Regions from separate parts of the Halomonas sp. SIMBA_159 genome, predicted to be linked through region 2. Evidence: predicted binding sites of a transcription regulator. Region 2 holds the regulator's gene; the other holds the start of a gene.
The links. The regulator sigma-54, encoded in region 2, starts transcription at its own class of promoters, with help from an activator protein. The targets are predictions, from matches to a motif close to TGGCACNNNNNTTGCTNT.

Region 1 (10,543 bases), on a different contig from region 2:
CCTGCCCAGGCTGCGCGGTGCCGCTGTGGAAGGGCGCGACGCCGATGGCATGCTGGGCAACGGTGCCAGCGTAATGGCATCCCCACCCCGCTCAGGGTTATCGGTAAACGTCACGTTGCCCTGCTCATCCACCACGCGATACACCGTTTGCGACTGGGCTACGCTTACCCACAGGCACAGTAGAAGCACCGCCGCTGTGGATAAGCCTATTCTGTGTTGCAAACGTCGTCTGCTCATCATTACTAGCCCCTGAGTCTTCGCTTCCATAAAAAAACCCCGCCGAGGCGGGGTTTTCTGGCTAATCACACCGCAAGGGTGATTTTAGCACCGTCATTAAAGACCGTTCTTAGCAAGAGTAGTACATGTCGAACTCGATCGGGTGAGTCGTCATGCGAATACGCTCAACGTCTTCCATCTTCAGTTCGATGTAGGCATCGATCATATCGTCGGTGAACACGCCACCTTCGGTCAGGAACGCACGGTCAGCGTCGAGTGCTTCCAGCGCTTGATCCAGGCTGTTGGCAACGGTCGGTACGGACTTGCCTTCTTCCGGCGGCAGGTCGTACAGGTTCTTATCCATGGCATCGCCAGGGTGGATCTTGTTCTTGATACCGTCGATACCCGCCATCAGCATCGCTGCAAACGCCAGATAGGGGTTGGCAGTCGGATCAGGGAAGCGAGTCTCTACACGCTTGCCTTTCGGGCTAGCGGTGTAAGGAATACGGATAGAAGCAGAACGGTTACGGGCACTGTAGGCCAGCATGACCGGTGCTTCGAAGCCCGGTACCAGACGCTTGTACGAGTTGGTAGAGGCGTTGGTGAAGGCGTTCAGGGCACGAGCGTGCTTGATGATACCGCCAATGTAGTACAGCGCCATTTCAGACAGGCCCGCGTACTCGTCGCCAGCAAACTGGTTCTGACCATCTTTCCAGAACGACTGGTGTACGTGCATACCAGAACCGTTGTCGCCTACCAGCGGCTTCGGCATGAAGGTAGCGGTTTTGCCGTAAGCGTGTGCCACGTTGTGGATCACGTACTTCATTTCCTGAACTTCGTCAGCTTTCTTCACCAGCGTATTGAATTTAACGCCGATTTCGTTCTGACCTGCGTTAGCTACTTCGTGGTGGTGTACTTCCACGGTTTGGCCAATCGCTTCCAGAGTGTTACACATCGCGCCACGGATATCGTGGAAGCTATCAACCGGCGGAACCGGGAAGTAGCCGCCTTTCAGGCGCGGACGGTGACCCAGGTTACCGCCTTCTACTGTACTGTCAGTTGCCCAAGCGCCTTCATCAGACGTGATTTTGTACATAGAGCCCTGGATGTCGGACTTCCAATGTACTTCGTCAAAGATGAAGAATTCCGGCTCTGGGCCAAAGAAAGCGGTGTCGCCCAGACCGGTAGACTGCAGGTAAGCTTCTGCACGCTTAGCGATAGAACGCGGGTCGCGATCGTAGCCTTGCATAGTAGCCGGCTCGATAATGTCGCAACGCAGAATCAGGGTAGCGTCTTCGGTGAAGGGGTCCAGGAAGCCGGTGCCGTCTTCCGGACGCAGGATCATGTCAGACTCGTTGATGCCCTTCCAACCATTAATGGAGGAACCATCAAACATTTGACCGTTTTCAAAAAACTCTTCATTCACGTCGCGTGCCGGTACGGTGACGTGCTGCTCTTTACCGCGCGTGTCGGTGAAACGCAGATCTACCCACTTAACATCATGTTCTTCGATTAGCGCGAGAGTCTTGGCTGACATAGTGTCCTCCGATATGAGCGTGGCTTAAAGCGTGTAACTGTAAGCTATCGATAAAAGTGTTATTCAACAAATCGTTCAACACGCAGCTGCATGTGGCGCGTTTGTCTTTTTTGTTCGCTAGACGTTTGCTTGACGATAGATAACAAATCGCTCAGCGATCATTTCAGACCGGCTATCGTTGTAGCACGCCGCGAGGCTTCTGCCTACGACTCGCTAGCCGCTGTAAAACTGTTTGCAAAACTGCCTGCAAATCACTTGAAAAACAAAAGCACATACCGTGCCAACCCTGCACCATAATGGGATTAAAAAATATCAAGGCATTGTTTTATAACTATAAAAATCATACTGAGTCGTGCTTCGTAATGCAGCAAAGGGGCATAAAAAGCGTGGAGACCATCATTCTTTTTCACTGATCGCACATAATTGGTGCATAAAATATCCATATCGCACCAAAAATGATCATAAAAAAATAAATATCCGCCATTGCCGTTAAAAACTTTCTCTTGCTACACAAAGAAACCCACATCTACAATAAATTACAATCAGATAGGTTTCATAACAAAAGGAAGCCGCGTGCATGGGTACGGTTTGCTTTATCGTAGATGCTTCAGTGACAGGAGCCTTGCTACCGCGCCACTTACGCTCTATCCGCCGGTCTGGTCTGGCTGACCACATGGTGCCCATCATTGTGACTTGCTCACAGACAGACGAGCGGCTCACCGACCTTGAACAGCGCTATCACGCCCACTGCCTCGTCACGCCCTCTCACACGCTGGGTGCCCGACTCAATCAGGCGGCGTATGTCAGCCAAGCGGAGTGGCTGCTGATTGCACTACATAAAAAACCTATGGCAGCGCAGCTGTACTTACTCTACCCCCAGCTTAATAGCGCGATGGACGCACTGTTAATCAACGCCGCCGCCCCGCGACTGTCAGAACGGCTACTGCTGCACTTTCTCAGTTCTGCCGTCACGGTACCGCCCTATATCGCCATTCGCCGGGAATGGCTTGAGCGCATTGGTGGCTTTGATCCAGAGTTGGATGAGCCTGCCCTGCTCGACTTCTTGCAGCGCCTATACGCCTGCCCTACGCGGCTAAAATCCTTAAGCGGTGAATCGCTTGGCCTTGCACGAGGGTCGCCAGACGGCACTTCCCCTACTCACTCGCTATAGCGTCTACGCTCCTTCCTGCTTTTCCCTTGCCTCTGCTCTTTGTAAAACGTCGACTCCGCTGTCACTACTTACTGCTTGCTACTTACTGAAACCTAAGAGCTGAGAGCTGATGACGATTTGCATCCCTCAGACCTTTAAACGCTTACCAAACAGCATCGCGCCTAGCGTAGTGGTATTGGCCGCCTTGTTGAGCAAAATCGACCCAACGCTACCGACTACGATCAGCAACAGCGCATACGCTACCAGCGGAAGAGCGTTGATGCCCACCAACGTATCGGTCAAGGTGAAAAACATCGGGTGTGCGAGGTAAATTCCGAACGAGTAGGCATTGATATAGCGCACCCAGCCAGGGGCTCGACGCCCTTTTAAGCCGCGCATCAACGCCAGTGTGAACAGCACGAAAAACGGAATGACCCACACTTCTTTGGAGGAGAACGCCAGCCAGTGGGCAAAGGTGGCCAGCACGATGAAACAGACAAACAGCGCAAGCCAGCGGGGCTGGGAGAGGGTTTGCAGCCATAGGGGGCGCTCAATCAACGTTTCGGAAGGCGTTAACGGGTAGTAGCGCACCAACACCAGCGCTAAGAAAAACAGGTACACCCAGCCTAGTGGTGCGATCCACAATAAATAGCCCGGCGGCTCAATCTCGAACCAATACGCGAATCCCCAGTACGCCATGCTTACCACACAGGCCGCACACAGCCACGTTACGGGGTGAAAGCGCCACAGCTGCCAGCGGGTGTAGGCCCAGTAGGCGGCATAAAACTGCATAGCGATGATCAAAAAATAGCCATGCCAACCCGCATAAACAAAATAGGCTTTTGCGTTTTCCCAAAAGCCTATGGCGTTATCACTATCGGCCAACTGCCACCACTGGGCAGTGGAGTAGATCAACCCATACACCAAATAGGGCAGCATGACGTACTTCAGCCGCTGCAGCAGAAAACCCGGTGGCACCTCCTTGTCATAGCGAACGGCAAACACAAACACGGAGATAAACAGAAACACCGGCGTGCCCAGCACCAGGGGAATCCGCATCAAATCGGTCACCACGTTATCCACCCGCTGATTCAGATGGTCCAGCCAGTGAAATAAAAATACGGCCACACAGCCGTAAGCACGCAGCCAGTAAATCTCCTCTATTTTCTGCATTAACCCTCCCACCCAACCACTGCTGCTAGGCTTAGATATAGGCTTACGTGAATGAACACCTCGGCTTACAGCGTTGTCCGACCATTCAAACGCCGGTAAATTCCTGGAGGCTTTATGCTCAAAAAACCGACCCTTGCGCGTTGTAAACGCTGGGCAGGCTATGTGGTTGGCTTCTTTGGTTGGCTAACGCTGAGCAGCCTTACGTTTGCTGGCGAGGTATCCCGCGAGCAATTCTTCTCGCCCACACTGGGTTACGATTACCCCTACACCGTGTATTTACCCGAGGGGTATGACAAACAAGCGTCAGCGCCCTACCCGGTGATTTACCTGCTGCACGGCTCTTTTGGTAACGAGCTGGACTGGGCCACGCGGGGCAACCTGCCTCAAACCGCCGACCGACTCATCGAGGCCGGGCATTTGCCACCCGCAGTGTTTGTAATGCCCGGTAGCCGAAGCTGGTGGGTAGATGGGCACAACGAAGCGGCTCACAGCGCCTTTTTTAACGACCTGCTGCCGCATATCGAAGCCACCTACCACGTGGGAACAACCCGCCAGCTGCGCGGCGTGGCGGGGCTCTCAGCGGGTGGTTATGGCGCACTCAACTTCGCCCTAGAGCGGCCCGACATGTTCGCTGCAGCGGCCGCGCTTAGCCCGGCCAGTTACGCCCCCACACCGCCAGAAAACTCCTCCGCTATGCGGCACCCAGCGTTTTTAAATAAGCAGGGGGAGTTTGATCAAGCGCTCTGGGAGCAGCTGAATTACACAGCGCACTTAGAGAGCTACCGCTTACAGGTCACGCCACGCCCTCACGCTGAGCATAGCGACACCCCGCCCGTACCGCTTTACATTAGCGCCGGACGAAGTGATGTGTACGATGCAGAGTTTCATGCACGCCTGCTGCGTCAATCCATGGAGCGTATTCAACCGGGGCAAGTGCGCCTAGACCTGTACCCTGGCGGGCACACATGGCGGGTATGGCGAGCCAGCTTACCCGCCGCTTTGAACTTTATGTTTCAGTACGTAGGCGAAACCTCGGCAACGCCTGCGGCAGATGAAGGAGCGTAAAGCACCGCTCGATTGCGTCCCTCAGCTTTGGCCTGATACATCGCTTGGTCGGCACAGTGAATCAACGTGGCTTCTTCACCCGCATGCAGCGGAAAGAGCGCCACACCAATACTGGCTGACACACAGACATCCGCCACCGTTAATGCAAACGGCTCTGCCAAGGCATGGCAGAGCTGTTGAGCGACTGCCAGCGCTTCCTCTTTCGTAACAGGGCCGTCTAACAGCGCCACAAACTCATCGCCGCCAATACGGCCGACCATATCGGTGCCGCGTAACCGAAGCCGCATACGTTGGGCCGCCTCTTTGAGCAGCTGATCACCCACGCCGTGCCCCCAGCGGTCATTCACCGGCTTAAAGTGATCTAAATCGATAAAAAGCAGCGCTAGCTGGCCATTTTTCCGCAGCGCCTTCGCCAGCGCCCGCCCCAACTCGTCAAAAAACATCGCCCTGTTGGGCAAGTCGGTCAACGTATCGTGCTGAGCTAAGTGCAGCACGCGCTGCTCCATCTCCCGGCGGGGAGTAATATCGTGAGAAATCCCTAAAAAGCTCGTGACGTTCCCCTGCTCATCGACCAGCGGCGCACCGTTGGTAAAGTGCCAGCGCCACTCACCGTTGGCATGCTTTACGCGATACTCAATCAACCCCTGCGGCTCGGCGGTGTGGTACACCTTGGCGATATAGCGGCGGCACGCCTCTAAGTCTTCTGGGTGCAGCACAAAGCTCATGTTACGCCCTAATACCTCGTGCACTTCATGCCCTAAAATGCGTGGCCAGTTCGGCGATATATAGGTCATGGTGCCGTCTGCGCTCAGCGTATAAATAATATCGTTGGCCTGTTCGACCAACTGACGGAACCGCTGCTCGCTGGACTTTAACGCCGACTCTAAGGCCTTACGCTGGGTGATATCGTTGGCATAGCCTGTCCATACTATGCTGCCATCCGGCTCACGGTGGGGGTGATCGTTCGCTTCTACCCACAGCATCTCACCGTTGCGGTGAAACATCCGGAACTCTTGCTTCCAAGGCGTTAACGTTCGCGCGCTCTCCAGCGAGCTTTCAATGACCGCATCGCGATCCCCTGGGTGAATGTTGGCCAGCAGCGCCTGAGCATCGTCCAGGGCCTCATCGACCCGAATGCCAAACAGTTCCACCACGCGCTGCCCCACATAGGTGTAGCGCCACGTGCCCTCTAGCGAGTAGTGCAACTGATAAATAAAGCCCGGCAGTTGCGACAGCAACGCATCCAACGACTCCCCAAACGGCAGCGCCTGCTGAAAAAGTGACCCGCAGACCGCGCGGTACTCTCCTTCAATCACAGGAGACAGCTGCAGCTGCCAGCTGCGTGGCGACTCCCCCCAAGCCACCATCAGCTCCTGCGCCGCCTGCTGCTGATCGCAGGCTTGAACGGCGGCCAAAACGTTGCTGGCATCTAACGGAAAGCAGCTCGCCAGGGCCAGTTCACTGTTGTCAGCGGCCCAGCCCACCACGCGCCGAAAAGCCGCGTTCGCATATACATTCATCGCACCAGGAGCTGAACGTTCAACCACAAACAGCGGTGTGCCCGACTGCTCAAATAGCGCACGGTACGGATGCATCGCCACCTCCCCCCAGGTTCCCTTAAACAAGTAAGTTAAGCGCACAGGTAAAGGCTGTCTATGAACATTGGCCGAGTTCCGCCAACGCACACTACACTGAAAGCGCTTGCTTATTTTCTAACGGCTTATGTAAGGACACTGACCATGCATCAACACGTTGAATGGGACGACCCCGGCAGCGCCAGCGTCGCCGCCCACTTTAAAAACGACCCCGACCACACGCCCCCCTACCCCGGCGCGATCCTTTCCGCCCGCTACCAGGGCCGCATTGTGCGGGTCGAAGTCGAAACCTACCGAGAGGAAGATGCCGTCAGCATCGGCCGCGTTGCCGCCATTCTCGACCAGCACGGCCACCGTTTTAAGTCGCACCAGAAACTCAACGTAGGCGATATTGTCCGCCTCCCCGACGACAAACGCGCCATGGAACGCTGGGTAGAGGATGAGGAGAAGGAGTAACCAAAGCGTCGCCAGACAGACTCTTGGAATCACTGGTGGCGATAGGCATGGCATGGGAGTTCGTACCTGCCCATCCTCAAGCAGCACTGGGTCGCTCAAGCCATACGCCCTTGCCGTGCTACGATTAACGCTTTCATATCGATTACTTTGGGGCTCATCCATGCAGTTACGTCAACGTTTACGAGCGGGCTTAGCGGCGGGGGCGGTGCTGTTGGTGTCGCTGCCTGTTCAGGCACAAACCAGGGCGGATTGGGCGGCTTACGATGAGGTATTTGAGCGTGGGGCGCAGCACGCGCAGTGGTGGGATGCGGGTTGGACGGGCATCTATGCCGCCAGCCTTGCGTATGATGCTTACCAGTCCAGTGAAGCCAGCGACCCGGACGACCGTTTTGACGCCCGCGTTGGGGTCGTGAAATCCGCCTTAGCGCTGGGTGGTATGCTCACCGACCGCCAGCCGCATCAGGCGGCGCTGGTAGAGTACGAGCGCCTTAAAGCGCAGGGCGAATTAAGCGGCGTGCAAGCCTTGGGGTTGCAGCTGGCCCAGGCAGAGCGCGAGCGCCGGGGATGGAAAGCGCGGGTTAGCTCGCTGGTGGTGAACACGGTGGCAGGCGCTGTGATTGCGGCTGACGGTCGCGAGCGCGATGGTGCCATCAACTTTGCGACGGGCATGCTGATTAATGAACTGCAAATTTGGACGCAGCCGAACCAAGCCACCAGCGCGATCAACCGCTTTCAGCCCGCCCGCGTTTCGTTTGGCCCTCTCACACTGGAAGGTGAATACGCGCTGATGGTGTCGCCCCAACAGATTGGCGCTACCTGGCGCTATTAAACCGCCTTTACCTCCGCCATTTGCCTGCCCCTCACCGTGCCCGCTGTTGTTAGCCCTTTCGTCATTCGACTGACGGGGCACTTTTTACGTTGCTCAACGATTAGCGCGCTTACCGTTGTCAGCACGCTGTGAGCGCGTAAAATATCCGCCACTTTTTTTGGTTTCACCAAATGTTATGTTATAACTTATTTATTCGTTAGCGAGGTCGCTCGATGAGTGAGCATATGCATCGTCATAACAAGGAAGGTCCTTGTCATTTTTCGTTGATGTCGCTGTCGGCCACTAAGCGGCTGGGCTTTGTCGCGCTACCGCTGTTTGCCCTGTGGGGGCTGGTGGTGTGGGCAGGCGGGTGGCCGCTATGAGCGAGCGTTCCTCTTCGCGCTTGCAGTTGCACGACCTGCACTTGGCCCAGGGCCGCCGCACGGTGCTAGAGCATGTGGATGGCGATATTAAACCCGGCGCGATTACCGCATTAATTGGCGCGAACGGTGCCGGTAAAAGCACGCTGATTCAGGCCATTATGGGTGAACTGCGGCCGATTAGCGGCAAGGTGGTGTGTACGGTGGATAAAGCCCGCCGTGCCTGGCTGCCCCAGCAGCTGGCGTTAGACCTCACCTTCCCCATGAGCGTGGAAGAGCTGGTCATGACCGGCAGTTGGCCAAGCCACGGGGCCATGAAAGGCTACTGTGCCGCCCATTACCGTAAGGGCCGCGAGATTATGGCGCGCCTGGGGATTTCGCACTTGGCTCACCGCCCGCTGGGCGAGCTTTCCGGCGGCCAGCGCCAGCGGGCGCTGATTGGCCGCACGCTGATGCAGGAAGCGGAGCTGCTGCTGTTGGATGAGCCGTTTGCCAACGTGGATAGCGACACCGTCGATATTTTGATTCGCATTTTGCGCCAGATGGCCGACGAGGGCGTCACGATCATTATTGTGCTGCACGATATGGACCACCTGCGCCGCTTGGCGGATGAGGTGTTGATGCTGAATGGCGGCCATGGCCGTTGGGTCGCTCCCAGCGCGCTCAACCACCAGCATGCCCCGGCCCAAGTGGTGCCGTTTACCTTAGGAGGCCGTCATGCTGGCACTGCTTGATGCATGGTTCATTGCACCGTTTGATTACGGCTTTATGCGCCGTGCCGTGGTCGGCGGGCTTGCCCTTTCACTGGCCGCACCGCCGCTGGGGGTGTTTTTGGTGCTACGCGGCATGAGCCTGATTGGCGATGCCATGGCCCACGCGATTTTACCCGGCGTGGCGCTGGGCTTTTTGCTGGCGGGCTTTTCGCTGCCGGTGATGAGCGTGGGCGGCGTGCTGTTTGGGGTGATGGTGGCCTTGCTGGCGGGGGCGGTCTCAAAGATGGGCGGCCAGCGGGAAGATGCGGCCATGGCGAGCTTTTTTATTATTTCGTTGGCCGCTGGGGTGATGCTTATCTCGATGGGTGGCAGCAGTGTAGATTTAACCCACGTGCTGTTTGGCTCCATTTTGGCGATTAACTCTACCGCGCTGCTGCTGATCGCCTCGATCAGCACGCTGATTGTGATCACCCTGGCAATTATTTTCCGCGCCCTGGTGGTGGAGTGTTTAGACCCGCTGTTTTTACGCGGCCAAAGTAGTCGTAGCGGTTGGGTACACAGCGTCTTTTTAGGGCTGCTGGTGCTGAACTTAACGGCCGGCTTCCAAACCCTGGGCACGCTGATGGCCGTTGGCTTAATGATGCTGCCCGCTACGGCGGCACGGTTTTGGAGCAAGCGGTTAGAAGGCTTGATCGGGATTGCCGTGGTGTTAGCAATGATGGCCAGCACCGGCGGGCTGCTGCTGTCGTTTCATTTAGACACGCCCTCAGGCCCCAGCATTATTTTGCTGGCCGGGGTGGCGTATTTACTCTCGGCGCTGTTTGGCCGTTACCACAGCTTGGCCGCTAAGTTACGACGCAAAACCACGCCTTTGGCGCTGGAGCAGTCGCACTAGCGGGTTGATGTTCATACGGTTATTTCTTAAATCAGGAGCATGTTATGTCGCTTTTCTCTTCATCGCGTTGGCTGGTGGGCGTTTCGGCCATGTTGGCACTGCCTGCCGCCATGGCGAACGAGCGGGTGCAGGTTGTCACCAGCTTTTCTATCTTGGCGGACATGGTAGAGAACGTCGGTGGAGAGCATGTGGCAGTCAGCTCCCTGGTGGGCCCTGATGGCGATGCCCACGTTTTCTCCCCCAGCCCTGGCGATGCCCGTGCGCTAGCCGGGGCTGACTTAGTGGTCTTCAACGGTTTGCTGTTTGAGGGCTGGATGGAGCGGCTGATTGACTCCAGCGACTACAGCGGCCCGATGGTCACCGCCACCGACGGCCTTTCTCCGCGCGCTTTTGCAGCGCATAGCGATGATGAGCACGGTCACGATGCGCATGAGCATCATGACGAGCACGAGCATGAAGAGCACGGCCACGACGAGCATGCCGGAGACGACCATAGCGATCACGATCATGGCGATGACGACCCTCACGCTTGGCAGGACCTGCAGCAGGCCAAGG
Region 2 (10,543 bases):
CCCGTTCACAATCACATTGACGACGCGCCACTGGCCGTCAGAAAGACGCAGGCTGTAGCTCACAGGGTAAACCTGGCCACTGTTTGCGACCACTTCCATATCCACACTGGCTTGGTCTTCATGACGCTGGCCGCGCTGGTCGCTCAGCACACGAAGCTCGTCGTAATCAAACGTGACCAAACCACGGGTATAAGTATCAATCAGCGTTTGACGAAATACGTTAGCAAACTGGCTACGCTGCTCGGGCGTTGCATTACGGAAATAGCTACCCATCACACTCGCCCCGATGTAGCGGAAATCCGCCACGTCGTTCAAGCTGTCGTTCACCAGCGCTTTAAGTTCGTCTAAGTTATTGGCGTAGTAATCTTCTTTGCCATTGATTTGGCTCATGAAGGATTCGATATTTTCACGAATCATTGCCTCTGGCGAGGCTGTTTGCGCCTGGGCCAGCAGCGGAGTCATCAGCAGCATGCAGGCAAGCGCTAACCGCTGAACAACAGTAGATAGTGTAAGTTGCATCAGATTGACCTCTTTTAGTTGCTGACCATATTGGATACAAATTGCTGAATTAGTTCTTCAAGCACCAGCGCAGACTGCGTATCGCGAATCACATCGCCCTCCTCCAACATGTCAGGCGCACCGCCCACGCTTAGCCCAATGTACTGCTCACCCAGCAGGCCTGCCGTTAATATAGCTGCCGTCGAATCCTGAGAAAGCTGGCCCTCAAGCTCGCTGTTCAAGCTGAGCGTCACACGGGCGTCGTACCACTCTGTATCCAGCTCTATAGCTTCTACACGACCCACCGTTACACCGGCCATCGTAACGCGAGCACGCGGCTTCAATCCGCCGATATTGGCAAAATTAGCCTCCAGGCGGAACGTATCTGAGGGCGCTGAAAGCGTTAAGCCGCTGACACATAGGCCAAGGAATACTAGCCCGACAATTCCTGCCAACATAAACAGCCCCACGCCAAACTCCATGGTTTTACTGCGCTTCATGACATTACTCCACCCTTAAAGGCCGCCGAACATGACGGCGGTTAAAACGAAATCCAGCCCTAGCACCGCCAGTGAGGAGTACACCACTGTGCGCGTAGTCGCTCGCGAAATCCCTTCTGACGTGGGCACTAGGTCATAGCCCTGAAATACCGCAATCCAGGTGACGACAAGCGCAAACACCACGCTTTTAATCATGCCGTTACCGATGTCATCAATAAACGAGACGCTGGCCTGCATATTGCTCCAGTAAGAGCCTTCAAAGACCCCTAGCCACTCAACGCCTACTAAGTAGCCGCCCCAGATACCCACCACGCTAAAGCCCACGGTGAGAATAGGTAGCGCCACAAAGCCCGCCCACAGCCTGGGCGCCACTACGCGGCGTAGTGGGTCTACCCCTATCATTTCCATACTGGTGAGCTGCTCGGTGGCTTTCATTAAACCGATCTCAGCGGTCAAGGCAGACCCAGCCCGCCCTGCAAACAGCAGTGCCGCCACCACCGGTGCCAGCTCACGCAGAAGCGATAACGCCACCATTTGGCCCAGCGCCTGTTCCGCGCCAAAATCCACTAAGATGGTATATCCCTGCAGCGCCAGCACCATGCCGATAAACAGCCCTGATACCAGTACGATAGCCAGCGACAACACGCCCACAAAGTGCATTTGACGCAGCCATAACGACCACCCCTCTCGCGAGGGCACACCCACTGCTGACTGAGCAAGAAACACGGTGGCACGCCCTAGGGCTTCCACCACATCGCATCCCTTACTACCCAGGCGTGTTACTCGCGCCGCGTAGTGTGAAAATTTAGACTGCATCTACCCTGCCTTCGTTGCTAAATCGTAACCGAGAATATCCCGGTAGAGCGTCTCTGCCGGATAATGGAACGGCACCGGCCCGTCTGGCTCGCCGTGCATAAATTGGCTAACGCGCGGGTCTTGGTTCACTTCTAACGTGCTTGGAGTACCGTGCGCCACAACCTGACCATCTGCGATTAAGTAAAGATAATCAGCGATGCTCAACGTCTCTTTGATATCGTGAGAAACGACAACCGAGGTGAGCGATAGCGCTTGGTTGAGGCGTTTGATCAGTTGAACCAGCACGCCCATCGAAATAGGGTCCTGCCCTACAAACGGCTCATCATAGAGAATAAGCTCTGGATCAAGCGCCACAGCGCGAGCCAGCGCTACGCGGCGCGCCATACCACCGGAAAGCTCCGCCGGCGTTAGATGCCGTGCGCCTCTCAACCCTACCGCCTGAAGCTTTAGCAGCACCAAATCACGAATCATGGTGTCGGGCAGATCCGTATGCACGCGCAGCGGGAAAGCAACGTTCTCAAACACATCCAGATCCGAAAACAAGGCGCCGCTCTGAAACAGCATGCCCATGCGCTTACGCAGCGTAAACAATGCTTTACGCGACAGGCGATGCACATCCTGCCCATCAATGAGAATACGCCCGCGATCGGGGGTGAGCTGGCCACCGATAAGCTTGAGCAGCGTTGTTTTGCCCGTACCGCTGGGCCCCATGATCGCAGTCACTTTACCGCGCGGAATGGTCATGCTCACGCCGCGAAAAATCTCGCTTTCACCACGAGAAAAGTAGACGTCTTCAACCTGTATGAAGGGAACATCCGTCATATGCTGATTGACCTTCATCGTTGATGCCAGAACGCGTCAGTATAAACCGACAAGCCGCGGGGCAGTTTAAAAAACAGTGTTTTCGAAATATTATCGAACATCGTATCTTAACGCTACTCTCAGTAACAGTCGCGCAAATCACTGCTGTACAAGGAATGCCTGACGGCGCTCGTCAATCCCACGGGCTAATACGGCCGCCTAAAGGCACGCTTTAGCTAAATACCGCGCCAAGATGTTATTCTTATCTGTCACCTAACCACATCATGAAAACGAGACACGTCATGCGCCAGCCACTCTCTACACCCAGCCAACTGCGTGAAAGTGCGCTGCGCACCTTGCAAATCGAGCAAGCGGCGATTGGAGGCCTGCAAGCCAAGCTTGACGAAGGCTTTGACCACGCCTGCCAGCTGATTCTTGCCTGCCAAGGCCGCGTGGTTGTCACGGGCATGGGGAAATCAGGGCATATTGCCGGAAAACTTGCCGCGACCTTAGCAAGCACTGGCACGCCCGCCTTTTTCGTTCACCCTGGTGAAGCCAGCCACGGTGACCTAGGCATGATTACCCGCGCCGATGTGGTGCTGGCTCTCTCCAACTCCGGAGAAACAGCCGAAGTCACCGCCCTGCTGCCGTTGCTCAAGCGGCTTGGCACACCGCTGGTGAGCATGACAGGACGGCCTGGCTCGACCCTGGCTCGCCATGCTGACGCCCACTTAGACAGTGGCGTAGAGCGTGAAGCGTGCCCCCTTGATTTAGCACCCACCAGCTCTACAACAGCGGCGCTCGCCTTAGGCGACGCACTGGCTGTCGCGCTACTTGAAGCACGGGGCTTTACAGCTGAAGACTTTGCTCTGTCTCACCCCGGCGGCAGCCTGGGTAAGCGTCTACTACTGCGGGTACGAGACCTCATGCACGACGGTGCACGGCTGCCAAAGGTTGCGTTAGGCAGCCCACTACGTGATGCGCTGCTAGAAATCACCCGCCAAGGTCTTGGTTTCACCTGTGTGGTGGATAGCGAAGGCCGCCTTGCGGGCGTTTATACCGATGGTGATCTGCGCCGCACGCTCGACCAATTCCACGACCTGCGCGATGTGTGCGTTGACGATGTTATGACACGCCCAGGCAAACGCATTGGCCCTGACGTGCTGGCCGCCGAAGCTGTTCGCATTATGGAAGACAGCCGGATTACCGCGCTTGCAGTGGTGGATGAACAGCAGCGCCCGATCGGCGCGCTGCATATGCACGACCTGCTCGCCAGCGGCGTGATTTAACGGCGTAATAACGCTTTTTTTGCCATGGATGTTAAGGAGGCTATATGGCCCTACCTGATGCACTACTCGACCGGCTTCGCCGCGTAAAACTGCTTGCTCTGGATGTGGATGGCGTACTGACCGATGGCCGCCTCTACTTTCAGGCCGACGGTATCGAAATTAAGGCGTTTCACACCCAGGATGGGCATGGCCTCAAGCTGCTTAAGCGTGTCGGCATCCATGTGGCGCTGATTACCGGCCGTGACTCCCCCATGGTCAGCCAACGCGCTGCTGCCTTGGGCATTAGCCATGTACATCAAGGCTGTGAGGACAAGCTGACCACGCTTCGTGCGCTCTGCCAGCGTCTTGATATCACCTTAGAGCAGGTCGCTTATTGCGGTGATGACCTGCCCGACCTTGCGCCTATCAAGCGCTCAGGAGTCGGCATTACGGTGCCTAACGCCCCAGATTACATGCATACCCACGCCGACTGGATCACCGAACGCCTTGGCGGCCACGGCGCGGTGCGCGAGATTTGCGATACGCTGTTAACCTCTCAAGGGCACTGGGATGCCGTGCTCGATACGTACCTACACGGGAACTCATAATGGGTTTTAGGGTAAAAAAACGGGTTTGGATCACGGTGATGGTCGTCGCCTTAGGCGGCGTCCTGGTCTGGCTAGATCCCCGTGGCCCCCAGGAGAGCGAGATTGACCAGGAGGCGCGTGCTCAAGAACCTGGGCACGTATTAGAGAACGCCGAAATTACCCTATTTGGCGAATCAGGTGCTATTCAACAGTCCTTGGTCACTCCACGGCTGGTGCACACCCCGCAAACAGCCATGACCGACGTGATGTCTCCCCGCGCCACGCTGTTTGATAGTGAACAGCGTGAGTGGCTAGCCACCTCGAATACCGGGACCTTAAACACAGAGACACAGGCGCTAACGCTGAATGGCTCTGCACGCCTGCTCGCACCGGAAGAGGGCTGGCAGCTTGATACCGAGCAATTAAACTATGATGGCGTTACACGCCATGCCTGGAGTGATACGCCCGTGCTATTACAGCAGCCGCCTCAGCGCATGGAAGCATCACGAATGGATGTGTGGCTAGATGACAGCCAAGTCCGCTTGACCAACAATGTGCGCGGCGTTCATCCGCCTGCCACTCGTTCCCCTTAGCCACTCATGCCCCTAGGAGTCGCGATGAATGCCTCAATCCGCACTGCACTCTTTGCTTTAACGTTACCGCTGACCACGGCTGCGCTGGCTCAAGGCCAAGCCCCTATTCAGGTAGAAGCTGATCGGCTGGACCTTGACCAGCGGGCAGGCACGGCGGTCTACTCCGGCAACGTCGATATCCGCCAGGGCGAAATGCACCTGCGTGGCGAGCGCGTAGAGATCCAGCGCAATGATGCAGGCGAGCTCTCTCAAGCCATCGCCACCGGCGAACGCGCCTATTTGCGCAACCAGCTAGAAGACCAGGACACCCCGATGGAAGGCTGGGCTCGGCGAATCATTTATCACGTCGCTGAGCGCCGGGTAGAGCTTATTGATCAGGCAGAGCTGACCCAACAGGGTGATCGTTTCCAAGGGGGTCGCTTGGAGTACTTCATTGATCAGGAAGTGGTACAAGCACGCTCCGAGGTGAGCGGTAGCGACAACCAGCGTATTCGCATGACTCTTCAGCCCGAACAATAGGGAGCGGCCACGTGGCAGCATCAACCTCTACAGATTTCGCACCCGTGAAAACGCTCTACGCCCACCATTTGGCGAAGAGCTACAAACGCCGCCGGGTCGTGAAAGATATTAATCTGGAAATCACTCAGGGCAGCGTCGTGGGGCTGCTGGGCCCTAACGGAGCGGGCAAAACCACGTCGTTCTACATGATTGTAGGGCTCGTCAAATCCGATGCGGGCAGCGTCGGCATTGACGACCTGGACCTTACTCATGCGCCTATGCATGAGCGCGCAATAGCAGGAATTGGCTACCTACCCCAGGAAGCTTCTATTTTTCGCAAGCTCTCAGTCGCCGATAACATCATGGCCATTTTAGAGACGCGCAAAGAGCTAGACCGCAGCGCCAGGGAAGCACGCCTTGAATCACTGCTCGAAGATTTTCATATTACCCACATTCGCGACAACCTGGGCATGAGCCTGTCGGGTGGCGAACGCCGCCGGGTGGAAATTGCCCGCTCTTTAGCCACAGAACCTGCCTTTATTCTGCTGGACGAGCCCTTTGCAGGGGTTGACCCTATTTCCGTAGGTGAAATTAAAACCATCATTCGCGCACTCAAGAAGCGACATATCGGTGTATTGATCACCGACCACAACGTGCGTGAAACGCTGGATATTTGTGATATCGCTTACATTGTTGGCGACGGACACATCATTGCCAGTGGAAACTCCCAGGAAATCCTCAATAACCAGAAGGTTCGAGACGTTTACCTAGGGGCAGATTTCCGCCTTTAAACCGTGACCTACACAAACTTTTCTTTTAGTGGCATGCTTATTGCACTTGCACCGAGCCACAACTCGCTCTAGGGTGGAGCTTTCTGATTAACGAGTGGTTCTCAGATGGTCATGAAAGCTTCTCTCCAATTGCGCATCGGTACACAGCTGACCATGACACCTCAGCTGCAGCAGGCTATTGCTCTGCTACAGCTCTCCACGCTGGACCTCCGTCAAGAAATTCAGCAGGCGCTAGATGCCAATCCCATGCTCGAACAAGAGGATGAGTTTGGCGAGCAGGCGGTCAGCGAGCCACAAGAGGCCGAGTGGTCGGAAAGCATTCCCAACGAACTCTCTGTGGACAGCGACTGGTCGGATACCTACCAAGATACGGGCAGCCTGGGAGGCAGCAGCGAGGGGCCTGACTTTGAGCGCCAAGCCGCCGGGCAAAGCCTTCACGGCCACCTGCTATGGCAACTGGCCATGACCGACTTCAGCCCACGGGAATATTCAATCGCGGAAAGCCTGATTGATGCGCTAGATGCCAATGGCTATCTCACTCAACCGCTCAACGACATTCGTGAAGGGCTAAAAGCCCAAGGCCACGACAGCTTAAGCCCGCGGGAAATGGAAAACACCCTACTGCGCTTGCAGCAGTTTGAACCTACCGGCGTGTTTGCCCGAGACCTCCGCGAATGCCTAATGCTGCAGCTTGCCGCACTACCCGAAGATACGCCTCTACTGATGCCTGCCAAGCGGCTGGTTCGTCAGTTTTTGGAAGCGCTGGGTAAAGACGATATGCGGTTACTCAAGCGCCGCCTGAGCCTGGATGACGAACAGCTTGACGATGTCATCCGTTTAATTCGCAGCCTTGACCCCCGCCCCGGCAGCGCCTACGGCATCACTGATGACAGCTACATCACCCCTGATCTAGTGGTACGTCATGATCATGAAGGTTGGCATTTAGAACTCAATCCAGAAGCACTGCCGCGCCTGCGCATACAGCCCGACTACGCCAGCTTGATCAAACGGGCCGATAAAAGCCAAGACAACCAGTTCCTCAAAGAGCACCTGCAAGAAGCACGCTGGCTAATTAAAAGTCTCTCCAGCCGTAACGACACGCTGTTACGCGTTGGACGCGAGATTATTGCGCGCCAAATTGGCTTTTTAGAGCATGGCGAAGAGGCTATGAAACCGCTAATTCTGGCGGATATCGCCGAAGCCGTTGAGATGCATGAGTCGACGATTTCCCGCGTGACTACCCAGAAATTCATTCATACGCCGCGGGGCGTGTTTGAACTCAAGTACTTCTTTTCGAGCCAAGTGAGCGGCCAAGATGGCGGTGACAGCCACTCCAGCACTGCCATTCGTGCGCGCATCAAAAAGCTAATTCAGGAAGAGCCGTCAGGCAAGCCGCTCTCCGACAGCCGCTTGGTCACCTTGCTAGAAGAGGGTGGCATTAGCGTAGCGCGACGTACCGTGGCTAAATATCGCGAGTCGATGGGCATTCCCTCGTCGAGTGAGCGCCGCCGTTTACGCTAGTTAAACGGTACGCTGATACAAACTCGTCGCAGGGGCTTTGCAATAGCGTAAAAAGGGTTACAATCGAAGTACAGCCCGATGGATAAGGAGCACGTCAATGCAAGTAAACATCACTGGTCATCACGTTGAACTGACTGACGCCTTGCGTGACTACGTTAACGAAAAGCTGGAACGCGTTGAACGCCACTATGACAACATCACCACGGTGCAAGTGACCTTATCTGTTGAGAAGGAGCGCCAGCAAGCAGCCTGTACGCTGCATGCCGCAGGGGCAGACCTTCACGCCGAAGCGCTTGATAACGATATGTATGCCGCCATTGATGCGCTAGCGGACAAAATTGATCGTCAACTCGTTAAACATAAGGAAAAAGCACAAGCTCGCGCCCAGGGCGCAGGCGTGCGTTAACTCAATGACGTTGGAAACCATCCTCCCCCCGGAGCGCGTGCTTTACGATGTGCCCGGGGGCAGCAAAAAACGGGTGCTGGAGTTCTTCAGCACCTTTATCGCCCAAAACACACCCAGCCTCGATAGCCAAGAAGTGTTCAGTCGCCTGATTGGCCGCGAGCGCCTAGGCAGTACGGGGATAGGCAACGGAGTTGCTATCCCCCACGCACGCAGCCCACACTGCAATGCCCCTATCGCTGGTTTTCTAAAGCTCGCCGAGCCGGTCGATTTTGATGCCATTGATGGCGATCCGGTGGATCTGGTCTTCGTTCTACTGGTACCGGAAGAGGCAGATGACACTCATCTAGCTCTACTGGGCCAAGTGGCCACCATTATGAACGATGCCAATACCCGTCAGCAGTTACGCAAGGCCGCCAGCCAAAGAGAGCTTTTGGCACTCATGACCGCCAAAATCCGAGAGCAAGCCACTTGAGGTTTTAACAGGTTCATACAGCGCAGCCACACCTTATTTCCACGTTTAAAAGCCAAGAGAAACGCTATGCAACTGGTGATCATTAGCGGCCGTTCTGGGTCCGGTAAATCTATCGCCTTACAAGCGCTGGAGGATCTTGGCTATTACGCTATCGACAACTTGCCCGCCATGCTACTGGGCTCATTAATTGATGAGCTACGCGAACAGGGTGAGCGTACTCGCATCGCGGTCAGTATCGATGCACGCAACCTGCCGACGGCACTTGAACGTCTGCCGTCGCTGCTGGAAGAGCTACGTCAGCGAGAAATCCAGTTTCAGGTGATTTACCTGACCACAGATGCGCGCATTTTGTTAGAGCGCTACTCCGCGACTCGCCGTCGTCATCCCTTAACAAGGGATAGCGACATGACCCTGGAAGAGGCCATCGATAAAGAGGAAGAGACGCTCAATGAGATTCGCGATCTCGCCGATTTACTGATCGACACCTCGCGTCTCTCCGTCCATGATCTGCGCCGCCGCATTACTGACCAAGTCGCTCACCAACGCAAAGATCAGCTAACCCTGACGTTTGAGTCATTTGGCTATAAGCGCGGCGTACCGATGGATGCGGATTTAGTCTTTGATGTTCGCTGCCTGCCAAACCCCTATTGGGATCCTACCCTGCGCCAATATACGGGGAGAGACGCGAATATCGTGGCCTTTTTAAGCGGCTACCCAATCGTCGAAGCGATGTCGAATGATATTCAGGCCTGGCTGGAAAAATGGCTTCCCGCTTATCAAAATAGTCAGCGTAGCTATATGACGGTTGCGATTGGCTGCACAGGCGGCCAGCACCGCTCTGTATACATGGTTGAACAACTCGCCCAAAAGCTTGTTAAGCAAACGGGAGAGGTTCAATTAAGGCACCGCGAGCTTGGCCTACAGTACACATTAAGCGAAGAGCCTGCAAAGCCGTGCGCCGCCAGTACGCACTGAGTTATTAGACCCCAGAGCAAGACTCAAGTATCAAGACCCACTCGGCAAAAAGGAACCAGAGTGCCCGAAAGAACGTTAACCCTTACCAACCAGCGTGGCCTTCATGCCCGCGCGGCCACCAAACTGGTGAAATGTGGCCAGCAATTTTCTGCGAACATTGTCGTTTACAAGCAGCAGCAGAAAGCCGACGCCGCCAACATTATGTCACTGCTAATGCTGGCGGCTCCCTGCGGTACTGAGCTGGTCGTCGCTGCGGAAGGAGACGACGCCGAACAGGCGCTTGATGCGATTGAAGCCCTGTTCGACGCTCGATTTGACGAAAACCAGTAAGCCAGGCCAGCCGTATTAACTACCCGCCACTGTCATCGCATCAATAAGCCAGCTGCCCGTGTGAATACTGCCACGGGTATCGGTGTCATCGCCTACGCCCGAGAGCCCCGCGAACATTTTGTTTAGGTTACTGGCAATCGTGAACTCTTCAATGGGGTACTGAACCTCGCCATTTTCCACCCAGAACCCTGCCGCACCGCGGGAGTAATCACCGGTGACACCGTTTACGCCTTGCCCCATCAGCTCAGTCACCCAAATACCACGCCCCATCTGCTTCAACAATTCAGCCCGAGGCGTTAACGGCGCGAGCAGCCGCAAGTTACGCGCGCCCCCTGCATTACCGGTGGTCTGCATACCCAAGCGGCGTGCGCTGTAGGCAGAGAGCATATAGCTCGCCACTTGGCCTTGATCAATAAAGCGGTTATTGCGCGTCTGCACCCCTTCTGCATCAAACGGTGAACTGGCCGTCGCGCCTATTTCCATTGGG

Region 1: glnA (glutamate--ammonia ligase) is a predicted target of sigma-54. The motif match lies at 2,019-2,036, and genes of this name have one in related genera.

Annotation. Positions count from the first base shown of each region.
Region 1 is NZ_JAWJBT010000009.1:628-11,170, reverse strand. It holds gene R0J87_RS07185 (DUF4124 domain-containing protein) at 1-240, opposite strand, end outside; gene glnA (glutamate--ammonia ligase) at 347-1,753, opposite strand; gene R0J87_RS07175 (glycosyltransferase family protein) at 2,331-2,924, shown strand; gene R0J87_RS07170 (acyltransferase family protein) at 3,051-4,076, opposite strand; gene R0J87_RS07165 (alpha/beta hydrolase) at 4,191-5,141, shown strand; gene R0J87_RS07160 (diguanylate cyclase domain-containing protein) at 5,090-6,736, opposite strand; gene R0J87_RS07155 (hypothetical protein) at 6,881-7,192, shown strand; gene R0J87_RS07150 (hypothetical protein) at 7,353-8,021, shown strand; gene R0J87_RS07145 (hypothetical protein) at 8,234-8,383, shown strand; gene R0J87_RS07140 (metal ABC transporter ATP-binding protein) at 8,380-9,114, shown strand; gene R0J87_RS07135 (metal ABC transporter permease) at 9,098-9,988, shown strand; gene R0J87_RS07130 (metal ABC transporter solute-binding protein, Zn/Mn family) at 10,033-10,543, shown strand, end outside.
Region 2 is NZ_JAWJBT010000016.1:83,221-93,763, forward strand. It holds gene R0J87_RS11970 (MlaC/ttg2D family ABC transporter substrate-binding protein) at 1-519, opposite strand, end outside; gene mlaD (outer membrane lipid asymmetry maintenance protein MlaD) at 534-998, opposite strand; gene mlaE (lipid asymmetry maintenance ABC transporter permease subunit MlaE) at 1,014-1,814, opposite strand; gene R0J87_RS11985 (ATP-binding cassette domain-containing protein) at 1,815-2,636, opposite strand; gene R0J87_RS11990 (KpsF/GutQ family sugar-phosphate isomerase) at 2,918-3,904, shown strand; gene R0J87_RS11995 (KdsC family phosphatase) at 3,949-4,491, shown strand; gene lptC (LPS export ABC transporter periplasmic protein LptC) at 4,491-5,063, shown strand; gene lptA (lipopolysaccharide transport periplasmic protein LptA) at 5,088-5,582, shown strand; gene lptB (LPS export ABC transporter ATP-binding protein) at 5,627-6,352, shown strand; gene R0J87_RS12015 (RNA polymerase factor sigma-54) at 6,458-7,873, shown strand; gene hpf (ribosome hibernation-promoting factor, HPF/YfiA family) at 7,971-8,279, shown strand; gene ptsN (PTS IIA-like nitrogen regulatory protein PtsN) at 8,284-8,751, shown strand; gene rapZ (RNase adapter RapZ) at 8,818-9,726, shown strand; gene R0J87_RS12035 (HPr family phosphocarrier protein) at 9,787-10,056, shown strand; gene pmbA (metalloprotease PmbA) at 10,072-10,543, opposite strand, start outside.